2 regions of the Streptomyces sp. NBC_01591 genome follow, and region 1 is predicted to be linked to the other one. Evidence: riboswitches for the same ligand, from Rfam matches in the RefSeq annotation. Region 1 holds a riboswitch; the other holds the start of a gene.
What was found. Region 1 has a riboswitch for S-adenosylmethionine ahead of OG978_RS35275 (hypothetical protein). Riboswitches for the same ligand answer to the same signal wherever they lie in the genome.
Positions count from the first base shown of each region.

Region 2: another riboswitch for S-adenosylmethionine. It lies ahead of OG978_RS11670 (aminotransferase class V-fold PLP-dependent enzyme); the one in region 1 lies ahead of OG978_RS35275 (hypothetical protein).

Region 1 covers NZ_CP109327.1:7,613,009-7,620,837, forward strand. Annotated here, with positions in the region: gene OG978_RS35265 (cytochrome P450) at 1-656, shown strand, start outside; gene OG978_RS35270 (cytochrome P450 family protein) at 653-1,915, shown strand; SAM riboswitch class IV at 1,965-2,074, shown strand; gene OG978_RS35275 (hypothetical protein) at 2,123-2,530, shown strand; gene OG978_RS35280 (DUF4232 domain-containing protein) at 2,581-3,117, opposite strand; gene OG978_RS35285 (hypothetical protein) at 3,066-3,740, opposite strand; gene OG978_RS35290 (cytochrome P450) at 3,983-5,350, opposite strand; gene OG978_RS35295 (hypothetical protein) at 5,615-6,460, opposite strand; gene OG978_RS35300 (VWA domain-containing protein) at 6,463-7,740, opposite strand; gene xylB (xylulokinase) at 7,804-7,829, opposite strand, start outside.
Region 2 covers NZ_CP109327.1:2,500,259-2,508,087, forward strand. Annotated here, with positions in the region: gene OG978_RS11660 (rhomboid family intramembrane serine protease) at 1-735, shown strand, start outside; gene OG978_RS11665 (Lrp/AsnC family transcriptional regulator) at 732-1,013, shown strand; gene OG978_RS11670 (aminotransferase class V-fold PLP-dependent enzyme) at 1,096-2,508, opposite strand; SAM riboswitch class IV at 2,683-2,800, opposite strand; gene trpD (anthranilate phosphoribosyltransferase) at 2,886-3,950, opposite strand; gene qcrB (cytochrome bc1 complex cytochrome b subunit) at 4,074-5,723, opposite strand; gene qcrA (cytochrome bc1 complex Rieske iron-sulfur subunit) at 5,720-6,772, opposite strand; gene qcrC (cytochrome bc1 complex diheme cytochrome c subunit) at 6,769-7,578, opposite strand; gene ctaE (aa3-type cytochrome oxidase subunit III) at 7,641-7,829, opposite strand, start outside.

The DNA of each region.
Region 1 (7,829 bases):
AGCGGCTGCTGGCGGCCCGGCGGGGCGCGCCCGGAAACGACGTGACCTCGCGCATGCTGGCGTACGCCGGGGAGTTCACCGACGAGGAGTACGTACTCGACCTGATGGCCATCACGGCCGCGGGGCACCTCACCACCGCCGACTGGATCGGGAACTCGCTCCGGCTGATGCTCACCGACGACCAGTTCGCCGTCGCGCTCACCGGTGGCCGGCACAGCGTCGCCGAAGCCATGAACGAGGTGCTCTGGGAGGAAGGCCCGACGCAGATCCTCGCCGGTCGCTGGGCGGCCCGCGACACCCGGCTCGGAGGCCGGAGCATCCGTGCCGGGGACATGCTGCTGCTGGGCCTGGGCGCCGCCAACGCCGATCCGCACATCCGGCAGCACCTCTCGGCCTCGGGAGGACCGTCCGGCCAGCGCGGCAACAGCGCCCACCTGGCGTTCAGCCATGGCGAATACCGCTGCCCCTTCCCCGCGCAGGAGATCGCCGAAATCATCGCCCGCACCGGGATCGAGGTGCTGCTCGACCGGCTCCCCGACCTGGAACTGTCCGTTCCCGTATCCGAGTTGGTCCGGCGGCAGTCCGCCTTCCTGCGGGGGATGACCGCATTGCCCGTCCGCTTCGCCCCCGTCCGTCCGACAGGAGCCCCGTCTTGAACTGCCCGCACGCCGCCGCCCGGGAAGCCGCTTCGAGTGGCGGGGTCGTCGTCATCGACCCGCTGGTCCAGGACCTGGACGGAGAGACGGCATGCCTGCGTGACGCCGGTCCGCTCGCCAGGATCGAACTGCTCGGCGTCCCCGCTCTGACCGTCACCCGGCACGCCCTGGCCCGCCGACTGCTCGTCGATCCCCGCCTGGTCAAGGACATCGATGTCTGGGGGCTCTGGCAGAGCGGCGAGGTCACGTACGAGTGGCCACTGATCGGCATGATCGACGCCGGGCGTTCCATGTTCACCGTGGACGGTGCCGAGCACCGACGACTGCGTACCAAGACCTCCCAGGCGCTCACGCCGCGTCGGCTGGAGGAAATACGCCCGGAGATCGAGAAGTTCACCGCGGAGTTACTCGATGCCCTCGCCGAACAGGGCGAGAGGAGCGAGAACGGTGTGGTCGACCTCAAGTCCGTGTTCGCCCAGCCGCTGCCGATGCGGGTCGTCGGCATGCTGATGGGCGTGGACGAGGCCGAGCACCCCATGCTGATGAAGCGGTACAAGGCGTTCTTCTCCATGCTCACGCCGCATGAGGAACGCCTGGCGCTGCTCGCCGAGTTGGACGTGTTCTACGCCGCTCTCGTACGCGAGAAGACCGCGCATCCCACCGACGACCTCACCAGCGCGCTCATCCTTGCCGAGGAAGGCGGCGAACCCCTCACCGAGGAAGAGGTGGTGGGCAATCTCAAGGCGATGGTGGCCGCCGGGCACGAGACCACCATCGGGCTGATCCTGAACGCCGTACGGGCCCTGCTCACCCACCCCGACCAGCTGAACAGGGTCCTCGACGGTGAGATCCCGTGGGATACGGTGATCGAGGAGACCCTGCGCTGGGACACCCCCACCACCCATCTGCTGATGCGGTTCGCCACGGAGGACATCCACGTGGGCGACGACGTGATCGCGAAGGGCGAAGGAGTGGTGATCTCCTATCGCGCCATCGGCCGTGACATCGAGCAGCACGGGACGGACGCCGACGCCTTCGACATCACCCGGCCGACCCCGATCCGTCACATGACCTTCGGTCACGGCCCCCACATCTGCCCCGGAGCGGCACTCTCCCGCGTCGAGGCCGCCATCGCCCTGCCCGCACTGTTCGCGCGCTTCCCCCGGCTGCGGGCGGCCATCGCGGACGAGGAGGTCCGCAAGCTGCCGGTGATGACGCAGAACGACATGGAGGCCTTCCCGGTCCTGCTGCACGGCTGAGACCTGACCACCCGTCGGGCAACGTCGTCCGTGGGATACGGTTCTCGCAGGTCATGAGTTCCAGTGCACAGCCCCGGCTGACTGGACGGCACCCCGCTCCGCTGCGGGTGCTCCGGGTGACGACCGGCCCCGTACGCGGCGTATGGGGAACAGCGGACCATCGGGGCAGAGCACCTGGGGTCCATGACCTCGGGAAGGCGAAGAACCATGCTCCCCCATCTCATCCAGAACGACGACTGCCCCAGCCACGGCCCCGGTCACCACGTGCACTGGATCCATGCCAAGAAGTGCCACCAGGAGCCCGGCCAGGCCGTGGAGCTCCTGCTCACCTCCGGTGACGTCGGCGCCGACGGCTGGATCGAGCTGCGTCCCGCCTTCGACCACGCCGACGACCTGCCGAAGGTGTGGACGCATGCTCCGGCAGCCCTCACGGAACTGCTCACGGAGCACCGCGGACGTGTGTTCTGGCTGCCACGGTGGCACGCCCTGAAGCTGGTGGACTCGGCCGGCCGTGCGACTGCCCTGGTCAACGCCGGTTTCGAGGGCGGTCCGCTCTGCGCGACGACGGCTCCCGACCCGCGGCGGACCGCCGACGGGACGACCTACGGCCTGTAGGGCCTGTCCGGCGGACCTGCGGGGCGCGGCCTACGTTCCGTAGCCGCCCGTCAGCCCAGCGTGTCCGCCAGTGCGCGGTCCGCCGCGGCGCGCGACTCCTGCCACAGCGTGGTCACCGGCACCCACACATGGACTCCCTCGGGCATGCCTACGGTGGCCGCGCCGAAGGTGACACCCAGATGGGAGGGGTCTGCCGCCACGGACAGGCTGCCGACGACGTGGCCCTCGGCGGCCGCCGGGTCCGCGGTGCGTACGGCGGCGTAGGCCCGCTCGCCCGGGGACAGTACGTAGGGACCGCTCTCGGCGGGCGGTACGGTCTCGGCGGAGCCGTCGAGGCCCCTGAAGGTGATCGTGGGGATCCGGTCCATCATGCAGGCCCTGGCGCCGTTGTTGATGACGTCGATATGGGCGACGTTCCGCTGTCCGCCGGGTGCGGCGTGCACTTCGAGGGCCTTCTCCTGGCAGGTTCCGAGGCGGCTCGCGGTGCCGGCGGACGCGGCGTCGGCCGGTGCCGATGCCGCGGTGCCGGTCAGTGTCAGGGCGGCTGCGGCGGAGAGCGCGGCGGTGAGAGCGGAGCGGAGACGCATGGTGTTTCTCCCGTTGGATCGACAGCCTGCGGGTGCGGCCGGACGGCCCGTCGGCCGGGGCGGCCGACATGGACAGTGTGAACCGCATGACCTGATCTCCGCGACAGATCGGACATATCGGTTCGGTATGTCTGGTGCTGGGACGGGCCGCGCATCTGGACCAGGACGCGCTCCCCGGTTGCTGTCGAGCCGTCCCGCTTCGCGCGACCGCGGGTCCGCAGGACGAGAGCGGTCACCAGCAGCGCTCCCGTGACGAGTGCCGCCAGGAGCGCCACGGCCCAGATCCATGCGTAGTGCTCATAGGCCCAGCCGCCTGTCCGGTCATGGTGTTTGGGGCTCGGGCCCATCATCTCCACGCAGGCCGTGCCGAGCAGCATCAGCAGTGCGAAGCTCAGGACCGCCGCGACGGCCCTGAGCACCGAACGGGCTCTGCCGGCCGCCCGGTTCATCGTGCCGACCGATATCGCCCCGGCCATGAACGTCACCGGTATCAGCGCGCCGACAGCCACGGCGAAGCCGTAACCCCCACCAGGGAAGCTGTCCCGCGCCCACCTCCACAGAACGGTGCCGCCGAGTGTGGATCCGACGGCCGGGACGACGAGGCCGATCACCACGGCCACCATGCAGCCGCAGCCGAGCACGGTGTCCCGGCGGCGGCCGGACGGAGCGGCGGACCCGCGCGGTGGGCGTGCGGTGTACGCCGGCGAGCCGGACGCGGCCCTGCGCCGACCGGGCTTCCTGGAAACCGCCCACAGGTTTCAGCCTCCTCGGCCGGGGACCGGGCCGACGCGGACGGCGTGCGGCGTTTCGGATCGCAGCGCAGCTTACGGGGCGGGGGAGAGGGGGGCCGAAGCGGTCACCGGCCTCACCGCGTGCGGATCGTCGCCCTCACTTCCCGGTCCGGTTGCAGCGTGAGCGACGGGACCGGCTCGATGACGCCCGGGTCCACGTCCAGCTCGAAGCGGCGTGCCAGCACGGCCAGGATCAGCACCGCCTCGACCATCGCGAACCGGGTGCCCAGGCAGACCCGTGGGCCGCCGCCGAACGGGAACCAGGCGTACTCCGCGATGTCGTCGCCCGCCTCCGGATCCCAGCGTTCGGGGCGGAACTCCTCCGGCTCGGGGAACCACCGCGCATCGCGTTGCGTCACCCACTGGCTGGTCCACACCCGGGTGCCCTCCGGCATCGGAACACCGCCGATCCGCGCGCCCTCCTTCGCGACACCGGTCACGAGCCAGATCGTCGGGTAGAGGCGCAGGGTCTCCTTGACCACGGACTGGGTGTACGTCAGCCGCGCGTAGTCGTCGAACCCCGCCTCCCGGTCACCGAGGACCCGGTCCAGTTCCTCGGTGAGCGCGGCACGCGCCCGCGGATTGCGGGCCAGCAGATACCAGGCCCACACCAGCGTGGAACTGGTCGTCTCGTGCCCGCCGATGTACAGCGTGACCGTCTCGTCGCGTATCTCCTGGTCGGTGAGGTGCGCGCCCGTCTCGTCGACCGCGGTCAACAGCCGGCTCAGCAGGTCGGGGCGCTCGTTCCCGCCGTCGCGATGACGAGCGACGACCCGGCCCACCTCGGCGTCGATGACCGCGGCGGCCTTCTTGATCCTGGCCCGTCCCGGAGTCGGCACCCAGTCCGGCAACAACGCGCCTATGCCGGCGAACTCCTTGCCGATCTCCTGCTGCGCCACATCCATCGCCCGGCCCATCGCCTCGGCGTCGGCCGCCGTGTCGACGCCGAAGATGGTGCGCACGGCGATGCGCTGGGTCAGCGCCGCCATCTCCCTTTTGACGTCGATGCGTTCACCGCCCGACCAGGTGTCCGCCAGCTCCACCGTGCTGCTCGCCATCGTCGCCGCGTACGACCGCACCTGCTTGGGCCGTACTGAGGGCTGCACCAGCGAGCGCTTCCGCCGCCAGTCCCTGCCGCGGGCGACCACCACGCCGTTGCCCATCACCGTTCGGAAGGCGATGCCCAGTGCCGGCTGGTCGAAGGAGCGTTCCGTCTCGGTGAGCAGCTCGCCTATGCAGTCCGGATCAGCTATGTACACACATGAGTTGGGGCCGAACCGCCAGCCCACCATGTCCCCGTGGGAGCTCAGTCGCTCGAAGAAGGCGAGGGGGTTCTTTCCGAACTGCGGCAGGTTCCCGAGAAACGGCAGCCCCTTCGGGCCCGGCACGATCCGGTGGCTCCGCGGCTCGGCATCGATGGCCGGGCCGGTCTCCGTGGACATGAAAGTCTCCGCTCCCTTGTGGCGCACCCGATTCGGTGCGCGGCGACCTGACTTCAGCGGTACCGCACGCCCTGGAACATGTCATCGGCCTTGCACGGTACGTGAGTTGTCGAATGTAGTCGCGCGGAGCCGCCCAAGGAGCATGCGGGCGGCCAGTGGCGGAGGAGATGCTGTCCGCCACCGCAGGACGGGCCCGGGGGCTCGGGCCCCGTCCTGCGGTGTGCCGGGCCCCTGGTCCGGAGCCCGTCCCGCGAAGTGCGCGGGTCAGACGCCCGGTGGGACCCGGGACGGACGGCCGCTGCCGCGCGTCAGGGAGTAGCCGAAGACGGCCGCGAGCGCCCCGAGCACGCCGCCGCCGACCGTCCACAGCCAGCGATCGGTCCACCAGCCGGAGGCCCAGCCGTCCTCGGGCTCACTGCCGAGCGAGACCGCGGGCGAGGCGCTGTCGTCACCGGCGGACGAGCCGTCCGAGGCCTGCTCGACGGAGGACACACCAGGGACCAGCGGCTCGGCGAGCGTGCCGTCCACATCGCCGGCGCCGCCCTTGTCGGCCGCCGTGACCTCGACCTCGGTCTGCACCGGAAGACCGAGGTCTGCCGACGGCAGATCGACGACCGTGAGGCGTACGTAGTAGCTGCCCGGCAGCGGGTCGTTGGCCCACGGCTCGGACCAGGCGCGGACGGTCCGCAGGACACAGGTCAGCTCGACCGCCGACGCGTCGGCCCCGGCCTTGCCGGTCTGGCGGCCGTACATGCAGGCCTGTCGGCGCCGCAGCCCGTCGTACACATCGACCTGCCAGGTCGACGCACCATGCCGTGCGGCGCTCTCGGGCAGGGTGATCTTCGCCTTCACGGTGGCCCGCTGGCCCGCGTCGGCGGGGAACACCCAGTACAGGTAGTCACCCGTGGACGCGCCGGCGGTGGCGCGCTGGTTCTGCTGGACGGCCGTTGCCGTACGGAAGGTGGTGCCGGCCTCGGTGGGGCCGGACCCGTCCTCGGAGGCGCTCGGGCTCGGGCTCGCCGACGGGTCGTCGGCCACCGCAGCGCCCGCCGACGTCAGCAGGGCGATCCCGGCGAGCAGGGCGCCCGCGAGTACACGTGTCGTACGCATCATCAGTTCGTCCTCCAGACGGCGACGCGCCAGCGCGAGATCCAGCCGAAGAGCAGGCCCGCGACCAGTCCGGTGAGGACCAGAACGCCCAGCAGCCACCAGCCGCGGCCGAGACCGAACGCGGCGGCGTCGGCGGCCTCGTCCGGGGCGTCCACCAGGTCCACGGTCAGCTCGACCGGCATGCCGGGCGAGGTCTTCACCGAGGCGGGGGCCGAGAAGGAGTTGCTGACCTGGAGGCACACGGTCTCGGCGGCCGGCTTGTCACCGCTGTCCGTGTCGTCCTCCTCGGCCTTCGGGTAGCGCAGGCCGGAGGAGATCGCATCCGTGCGGCCGGTGCCCGACTCCGATCCCCGCACGATTTCCCGGCCGTGCACGGTCAGCGCCCGCAGCAGCACGCCGTAGTCGTTGTTCACGGCGCGGTCGGCGAAGACGCTCACCGAGGCGCGCAGTTCCTGACCGGGCGGCACATCCACCCGGTACCAGCGGTGCTCCCCGAACTTCTCGCGGTCGGTGTACAGGCCGGCCTTGAGCTGCGGCGCCGTGGAGCAGCTGTCCGCGCCCTTCGTCGCCACGGGGGTGACGACGGGCTCGGCGGCCCGGTCGACCAACTGCTTGACGCGGCCGGACAGTTCATCGGTGTGCTGGACCGCGGTGTAGGTGCCGCCGGTGGCCTCGGCGATGCAGGTCAGCTGCTCACGGATCTTCGCGTTCGGCACCAGGCCCAGGGTGTCGATGACGAGGTGGATGCCGCGGGCCGCGATGTCACGGGCCACCTCGCACGGGTCGAGCGGGCCGCAGGTGTCCTCGCCGTCACTGATCAGTACGATCCGGCGGGTGGAGTCACCGCCTTCGAGGTCGTCGGCGGCGCCCAGCAGGGCCGGGCCGATCGGGGTCCAGCCGGTGGGGGCCAGGGTGGCGACCGCGGTCTTCGCCTCGGTGCGGTCCAGCGGGCCGACCGGGTAGAGCTGCTTGGTGTCCTTGCAGCCGACCTTGCGGTCGTCGCCCGGATAGTCGGCGCCGAGCGTCCGGATGCCGAGCTGCACCTGCTCGGGCACCGCGTCCAGGACCTCGTTGAACGCTTGCTTGGCGGCTGTCATCCGGGACTGGCCGTCGATGTCACGGGTCCGCATGGAGCCGCTGACGTCGAGCACCAGCTCGACCTTGGGGGAGGCTTTGGCGGGGGCTTCGCCGGCGGCGGCGGGAAGCGCCGAACCGAGCCCGGCGGTCAGGGTGGCGAGCAGGATGGCCACCCCGGCCGTCAGCCTTTTTCTTATGATCATCGCCGGATACTAGTGAAGATCGCTTCGCTTCCCCAAACCGGTCCGTAGGTGATTGGGGGACCGTCAGAAACCCCCGAGCAATGGGCCCG
Region 2 (7,829 bases), 5.1 Mb from region 1:
GTGACCGGCAGGCTGACCGGCGGACTGCTACGGACGGTCACCTCGGGTGGGCCACTGGTGACCCACGCCCTGATCACGGCCTGCTCCCTGGTCTTCGTGATCAGCCCGCTGTCCGGCTTCAACCCGGTCCCCGGAACCGCCGACGCCCTGCTCGCCGCCCAGGCCGGGTACTTCGAGCGCTGGGGCGTGATCCCGAGTGAGCTGTGGGACGGCTCCGCACACGCCCTGCTCACCCCGCTCACCGCCCTCTTCGTGCACGGCAGCTGGCTGCATCTGCTCGGCAACGTGCTCTTCCTGTACGTGTTCGGGGCGATGACCGAGGAGCGCATGGGCCGGGTCGGGTTCACCTTCTTCTACGTGATCTCCGGCTACCTCGCCCTGGTCGCCTACGCGGCCGCGCACGCCACGTCCGACCAGACGCTGGTGGGCGCGTCCGGGGCGATCTCGGCGGTGCTCGGGGCGTTCCTGTACCTGTTCCCCAGGGCCCGGGTCACCAGCCTGTTCCCGTTCCTCTTCTTCCTGCCGCTGCGCTTCCCCGCCTGGATCGTGCTGGTCTTCTGGTTCGTCCTGCAGTGGCTGGCGGTCCAGGGCGCGGGCAGCGGGGGGCCGGGCGTCGCCTATCTGGCCCATGTGGTGGGCTTCGCCCTCGGCTTCCTCTACGCCTGGGGGCGTTACCGGCGTACGGATAGAGTGAAGGCACCAGCCACGGCCACCGAGGGAGAAAGCCAGCCTTGATCACCGCGATCGTGCTCATCAAAACCAGCGTGGACCGGATTCCCGAGATCGCCGAGGCCATCGCCGCGCTGGACAGTGTCAGCGAGGTCTTCTCGGTCACCGGTACGTACGACCTGATCGCCATGGTCCGGGTGCCCAGGCACGACGATCTCGCCGATGTCATCCCCGGCCGGATCAGCAAGATCCCGGGCGTCGAGGCCACCGACACGCATGTGGCGTTCCGTACCTACTCGCAGCACGACCTGGAGGCCGCCTTCGCCATCGGCCTCGACGCTTGAGTACGCACTTCACCACCGCGCAGCACTTCGGCGGGGGACGGGCCCACAGGCTGCCCGTCCCCCGCCGAAGTGCTGTGTGCCGTCAGAGCTGCGCCGCACCCCGGTCCGGGACGCAGCGGCCGTCCTCGGTGCGGTACTTCCACTGGGCGCCCTTGCTCACGAGCTCCTTGACCGCACGGACGAAACGCTCGATGTGCTCGTCCGGCGTACCGGCGCCGAAGCTCACCCGGATCGCGTTGAGCAGGGGGGTCCCCCCGGTCGAGCCTGTTCGAGACTGGGGGAACTCGCCCGGCTCGGCCTCGGGCGCGCCGCACTCGCCGACCTCCTGCGGGTCGCTGCCCAGCAGGGTGCGGACCAGCGGGTGGGCGCAGAAGAGTCCGTCGCGGACCCCGATGCCGTACTCGGCGGAGAGCGCGGCGGCGAAGTGCGAGCTGTTCCAGCCCTCCACCACGAAGGAGATGACGCCGACCCGCGGGGCGTCGTCGCCGAACAGCGAGAGCACCTTGACCTCGGGAACCTCGGCGAGGCCCGCCCGGACCGCGCCCACGAGGTGCTGCTCCCGGGCGACCAGGTTGTCGAAGCCCGCCTCGGTGAGCGCCTTGCAGGCGGAGGCGATGGAGTACACGCCGATGACGTTGGGGGAGCCGGCCTCGTGGCGGGCAGCGGTGGAGTGCCACTCGACGTCCACGCCGCCGTCGGTGCGGCGGGCGACCTTGCGCGAGGCGCCGCCGCCCGCGAGGTAGGGCTCGGCCCGCTGCAGCCAGTCGGCCCGGCCGGCGAGGACGCCCGAGCCGAAGGGCGCGTACAGCTTGTGTCCGGAGAAGGCGACCCAGTCGACGTCCAGCTCGGCGATGTCGACGGGGTGGTGCGGGGCGAGCTGCGCGGCGTCCAGCACGATCCGGGCACCGTGCGCGTGCGCGGCGGCGGCCAGCTCCTTCACCGGCCACAGTTCGCCGGTGACGTTGGAGGCGCCGGTGACGCAGACCAGCGCGGGGCCGTAGGGCTCGCGGTCGGCGAGCGCCCGCTCCAGCGTCTCGACGGCCTGGGCGGGGGTGCGCGGGGCGTTCAGGTAGGTCACCCGGGCGTCGCGCCACGGCAGCAGCGAGGCGTGGTGCTCGGTCTCGTAGACGAAAACCTGGCAGTCGGCCGGGACGACCGCGGCCAGCAGGTTCAGCGAGTCGGTGGTCGAGCGGGTGAAGATCACCTGGTCGTCGGCGCGGCAGCCGAGGAACTCCGCGACGGTCGCGCGGCTGTTCTCGAAGAGGTCCGTGGAGAGCTGCGAGAGGTAGCCGGCCCCGCGGTGGACGCTGCCGTAGTACGGGGCGTACGCGGCGACGTCGTCCCAGACACGCTGCAGCGCGGGGGCGCTGGCGGCGTAGTCGAGAGCGGCGTAGGTGACCTCACCACCCGTGACCAGCGGAACCGTCACATCCCTGCCCAGAACCGACAGAGGGGCACAAAGCGACTGGTCGGCGGCAGCGGTGAAGACAGACATGGCGAACTCCCGTAAGAGGCAGGCGAAACGCATGCGCCGGCGGATACGCGGCAGCGCAGCGGAAAGAGAAAGAGGGTGTGCGGAAGAGGGCCGAAGGCCCTATCGCATTCGCGTGCTCACAAGAGACTCCCTAGGGACCAGGACCCCGGGGGTTGGCATTCACAGATGCCGAGGGGCCCGCGCTTGCCGCAGACCTCGCTGCCTACGGCCTGGTCTTCACCCGGGGCACCCCGCCACGGACGGAGGGTTGCCGGACAGCGGGCCGGGGCCGTAGTCGCTGTCACTCATGACCTGCCCAGCATCTTGCCATACGTACGAAAACGCGCAAGGCGCAGTCCAGGATCCGGACTGCGCCCCTGCGCCACATTTCCGCCCGTTCAGGCGTTGCTGACCGCCACCCAGCGCTCCAGCGCGCGTGCCGCCGCCCCCGAGTCGATGGACTCGGCGGCCTTCGCGATCCCGGCCGCGAGCTGCTCGTTCAGCGTGTCGTCCGTCGGGTCGAGAGCCGCCAGGGCCGCCGCCGAGTTGAGCAGCACGGCTTCCCGGGCGGGCCCCCGCTCACCGGCCAGCACGCGCCGGGCCACGTCGGCGTTGTACGAGGCGTCCGCACCGCGCAGGGCCTGCACGGGCACCAGCTCCAGGCCGACGTCGCGCGGGTCGAACGCCTCCTCGCGCACCGTTCCGTCCCGGACCACCCAGACCCGCGAGGTCGCGGTCGTCGTCAGCTCGTCCAGGCCGTCGTCGCCGCGGAAGACCAGCGCCGAATTGCCGCGCTCGGCAAGGACACCGGCGACGATCGGCGCCATCTTCAGGTCGGCGACACCGACGGCCTGGGAACGCACCCTGGCCGGGTTGGTGAGCGGCCCCAGAATGTTGAACGTCGTCGGCGTGCCGAGCTCCTTGCGGGCCCTGGCGACGTAACGCAGTGCGGGGTGGAACTTCACCGCGAAGCAGAAGGTGATGCCCGCCTCCTCGGCGACCTCGACGACCCGCTGCGCGCTGAGGTCCAGGTTGACGCCGAGCTTCTCCAGCACGTCGGAGGAACCGCTCGCCGACGAGGAGGCGCGGTTGCCGTGCTTGACGACCTTGGCGCCGGTGCCGGCGATGACGACCGCCGACATGGTGGAGATGTTGACCGTCTTGGCGAGGTCGCCGCCGGTGCCGACGATGTCGACCGTACGACCGGGCACGTGGATGGTGTTGGCGTGCTCGTACATCGCCCGTACCAGGCCGGACACCTCGTCGATCGTCTCGCCCTTGGCACGCAGGGCCACCGCGAATCCGGCGATCTGCACATCGGACGCGTCACCGCTCATGATGCGGTCCATCGCCCACGCGGTGTCGTCGGCGGTGAGGTTCTCGCCGCGCATCAGGGGGTTCAGCACACCGGGCCAGGAACGGTCCGCCACGCTGTCGCCGCCGATCGGGGTCACAACGTTCATGGTCCGCTCCTGGGTCCACAGCCGGTAAAAGGGATCACCTCCACCCTATCGAGCGCCAGGGGCAGCAAAGAGCCCCGTCCATCGAATGGACGGGGCTCCTGCTGTGGCGATCAGTTCAGGCGATCAGTGGTGACCGTGGCCGCTGGTGATCTCCTTGTACTCCTCGACGGTGGGCTTGGCGATCTGGTTGTTCTCGCCGAAGTAGCCCTTGCTGAGCCGGGCCCGCAGCTTCTGCAGGAGAGACACCTTGCGCTCGACACCGTTCTCGTCGACCGTCGGGCCGATCTCGACCGGCTTGTACTGCTCGTGCGCGGTGAGCGTGTGCAGCTGCTCGGGGCCGAGCGGCTCGTGGATCTCGACGAACTCACCGTGCGGCAGGCGCTTGATGATGCCGGACTCGCGCCCGTGCAGCACCTTCTCCTTGTCGCGGCGCTGGAGGCCGAGGCAGATCCGCCGGGTGGCGACGAACGCGATGACCGGGCCGACGAAGATGAAGATCCGGACGAACCAGGAGATGGCGTTCAGCGACAGGTGGAAGTGCGTGGCCCACAGGTCGTTGGCACCGCCGATGAAGACGACGACGTACTCGGTGATCCAGGCGACGCCGAAGGCCGTCCGGGTCGGGGCGTTGCGCGGGCGGTCCAGGATGTGGTGCTCGCGCTTGTCCCCGGTGATCCAGGACTCGACGAACGGGTAGACGGCGATGATCCCGAGCACCAGTCCGAAGGCCATCAGCGGGATGAACACACCCAGGACGAGCGTGTGACCCCAGAGGTTGATCTCCCAGCCGGGCATCACTCGGATCAGACCCTCGGCGAAGCCCATGTACCAGTCGGGCTGGGCGCCGGTGGACACCTGGTCCGGGCGGTACGGGCCGATGTTCCAGATCGGGTTGATCGTGGCGATCGCCGCGATGATGGCGATGATGCCGAAGACCAGGAAGAAGAAGCCACCGGCCTTCGCCATGTACACCGGCAGCAGCGGCATGCCGACGACGTTCTTGTTGGTGCGGCCGGGACCCGCGAACTGCGTGTGCTTGTGGTAGAAGACCAGGATCAGGTGCGCCACCAGCAGACCGAGCATGATGCCCGGCAGCAGCAGGATGTGGATCGAGTAGAACCGGGCGACGAAGTCGTGACCGGGGAACTCTCCGCCGAACAGGAACATCGAGAGGTACGTGCCGACGATCGGCGTCGACAGGATCGCGCCCTGGGTGAAGCGGACACCCGTACCGGACAGCAGGTCGTCCGGGAGCGAGTAGCCGGTGAAGCCGGTGAACATACCCAGCACGAACAGCAGGAAGCCGAACAGCCAGTTGATCTCACGCGGCTTGCGGAACGCCCCCGTGAAGAAGACGCGCATCATGTGCACGAACATGCCGGCCAGGAAGATCAGCGCGGCCCAGTGGTGGATCTGGCGAACCAGCAGACCACCGCGGACGTCGAAGCTGATGTCCAGCGTCGAGGCGTAGGCCTGCGACATCCGGATGCCCTGCATCGGCTCGTACGAGCCGTGGTACACGACCTCGCCCATGCTCGGTTCGAAGAACAGCGTCAGATACACACCCGTGAGGATGATGATGATGAAGCTGTAGAGCGCGATCTCCCCGAGCATGAAGGACCAGTGGTCCGGGAAGATCTTGCGCATGTTGGCCTTGGCCAGGGAGTAGATCCCGAGCCGGCCGTCCGCCCAGTCGGCCACCCGCTCACCGGCGGGCGCCTTGCGATTGCCCGGTGCGGCAGCACCAGATGTGTTCGTGGTCGCAGTACTCATCCGCGCTCCCAGAATGCAGGACCGACGGGCTCTTCGAAGTCACCGAGCGCTTCGAGGTTGCCCTCGGCGTTCACACCGATCCGCAGCTGCGGAAGGGCGTGACCGGCCGGACCGAAGATGACGCGGGCGCCGTCGGAGAGGTCGAAGGTGGACTGGTGGCACGGGCAGAGCACGTGGTGCGTCTGCTGCTCGTACAGGCTGATCGGGCAGCCGACGTGGGTGCAGATCTTGGAGAAGGCCACGATTCCCTCGTGGGCCCACTCGCGCTCGCGCTTGTCCTTGATGTCGTCCGGCTCGATGCGGATGATCATCAGTGCGGCCTTGGCGATCTGGTTCTGGAAGTCGTGAGCGTCCTCCTCCAGGCCCTCGGGCATGGCGAAGGTCAGCGAACCGACGGCGACGTCCTCGGGACGCAGCGGCTCCATGGTGTTCATGTTGATGAGCTGCTTGCCCCTGGCCCACAGGGTGGTACGGAGCTTCTTCTCCGGCAGCGGACCGAGGTCGCGCAGCAGCACCACGCCGGAGAGCGGCACCAGGGCCAGCGCGCCGAACATGGTGTTGCGGATCAGCTTGCGCCGTCCGAACGCGGACTCCTCGGCACCCGCCGCGAAGTCCGCCATGACCTTCGCCTTGACCTCGGGCTCGGCCTCGATGGCGTGCCGGTCGTCGGCGACCTCCACGTCGGACATCAGCGTGCGCGCCCAGTGGACGGCGCCGGCGCCGATCGTGAAGAGGGCCACGCCCAGGGTCAGACCCAGGGAGAAGTTGAGCGCGCTCACGTGGCCGAAGGGCCAGATGTACACGATCTTGTCGACCGGGAAGATGACGTACGAGGCGATGAAGCCGATCGTCGCCAGCATGGACAGCGTGAACATGAACGCGACGGCGCGCTCGGAGCGCTTCGCGGCCCGTTCGTCGATGTCCTGGATGCGCGGCTTGTGGGCCGGCAGCCCCGGGTCGGCGAACGGGTCGTCCGCGACCTTTACCGCGCCGTGCGCGGGTTCCTGCTCAGCGGGCAGGTTCTCGTCTGGAATCTCTTGGCTACTCATGACTTCTTGGCCTTAGCGGTGTGGGCCGCGACCCAAATGGCAACTGCGATCAGTGCGCCGAGCCCGAAGATCCAGGCGAACAGACCCTCGCTGACCGGCCCCAGGCCACCCAGCTTCAGACCACCCGGGTTCTCCGCCTGGGCGCTGTTCACGGTCTGGACGTACGCGATGATGTCCCGCTTCTGCTGCTCGGGCATCGTCGTGTCCGGGAAGGACGGCATGCTCTGCGGGCCGGTCTGCATGGCCTCGTAGACGTGCTTCGGGTCCACGCCTTCAAGGCTGGGCGCGTACTTGCCGTTCGACAGCGCGCCGCCCTCACCGGTGAAGTTGTGGCACTGCGCGCAGTTGTTACGGAACAGGTCGCCACCCCTGGCGATGTCCGCACCCGCGGGGTCGACCTGCTTCTTGGTCGGAATGACCGGACCGGCGCCGAGCGACGCGACGTACGCCGCGAGCTGGTCGATCTGCGCCTGGTTGTAGATGACCTTCTTCTTCGGTACCTGGGCGCCCGGCTGCTGCGCCGGCATACGGCCCGTACCGACCTGGAAGTCAACGGCGGCGGAGCCCACGCCGACCAGGCTCGGCCCGTCGGTGGTGCCCTGACCGCCGGTTCCGTGGCAGCTGGCGCAACCGACGGAGTACAGCTTCTTGCCCTCTTCGATGGCGAGGGACTGGGCGGTTTCGTCGGCCTGCGCCTTACTCGCGGGCGCAAACGCGGCGTACAGCCCCCCAGTGGCCGCCAGCGCGAGGAGTAGTACGACGACCGCCGCCAACGGATGGCGTCGTCGTGCGGAGAGCTTTTTCACGGATTACCCCGGTGTCAGGATCTTCTGCGTCGATGCTGGATGTGGTTCGGGTTCGAACCCGGTTACTTGATCATGTAGATCGTGGCGAAGAGGCCGATCCACACGACATCGACGAAGTGCCAGTAATAGGACACGACGATGGCGGCGGTCGCCTGTTCGTGGGTGAACCTCTTGGCTGCGTACGTCCTGCCCAGAACGAGCAGGAAGGCGATGAGACCGCCTGTCACGTGCAGACCGTGGAAGCCGGTGGT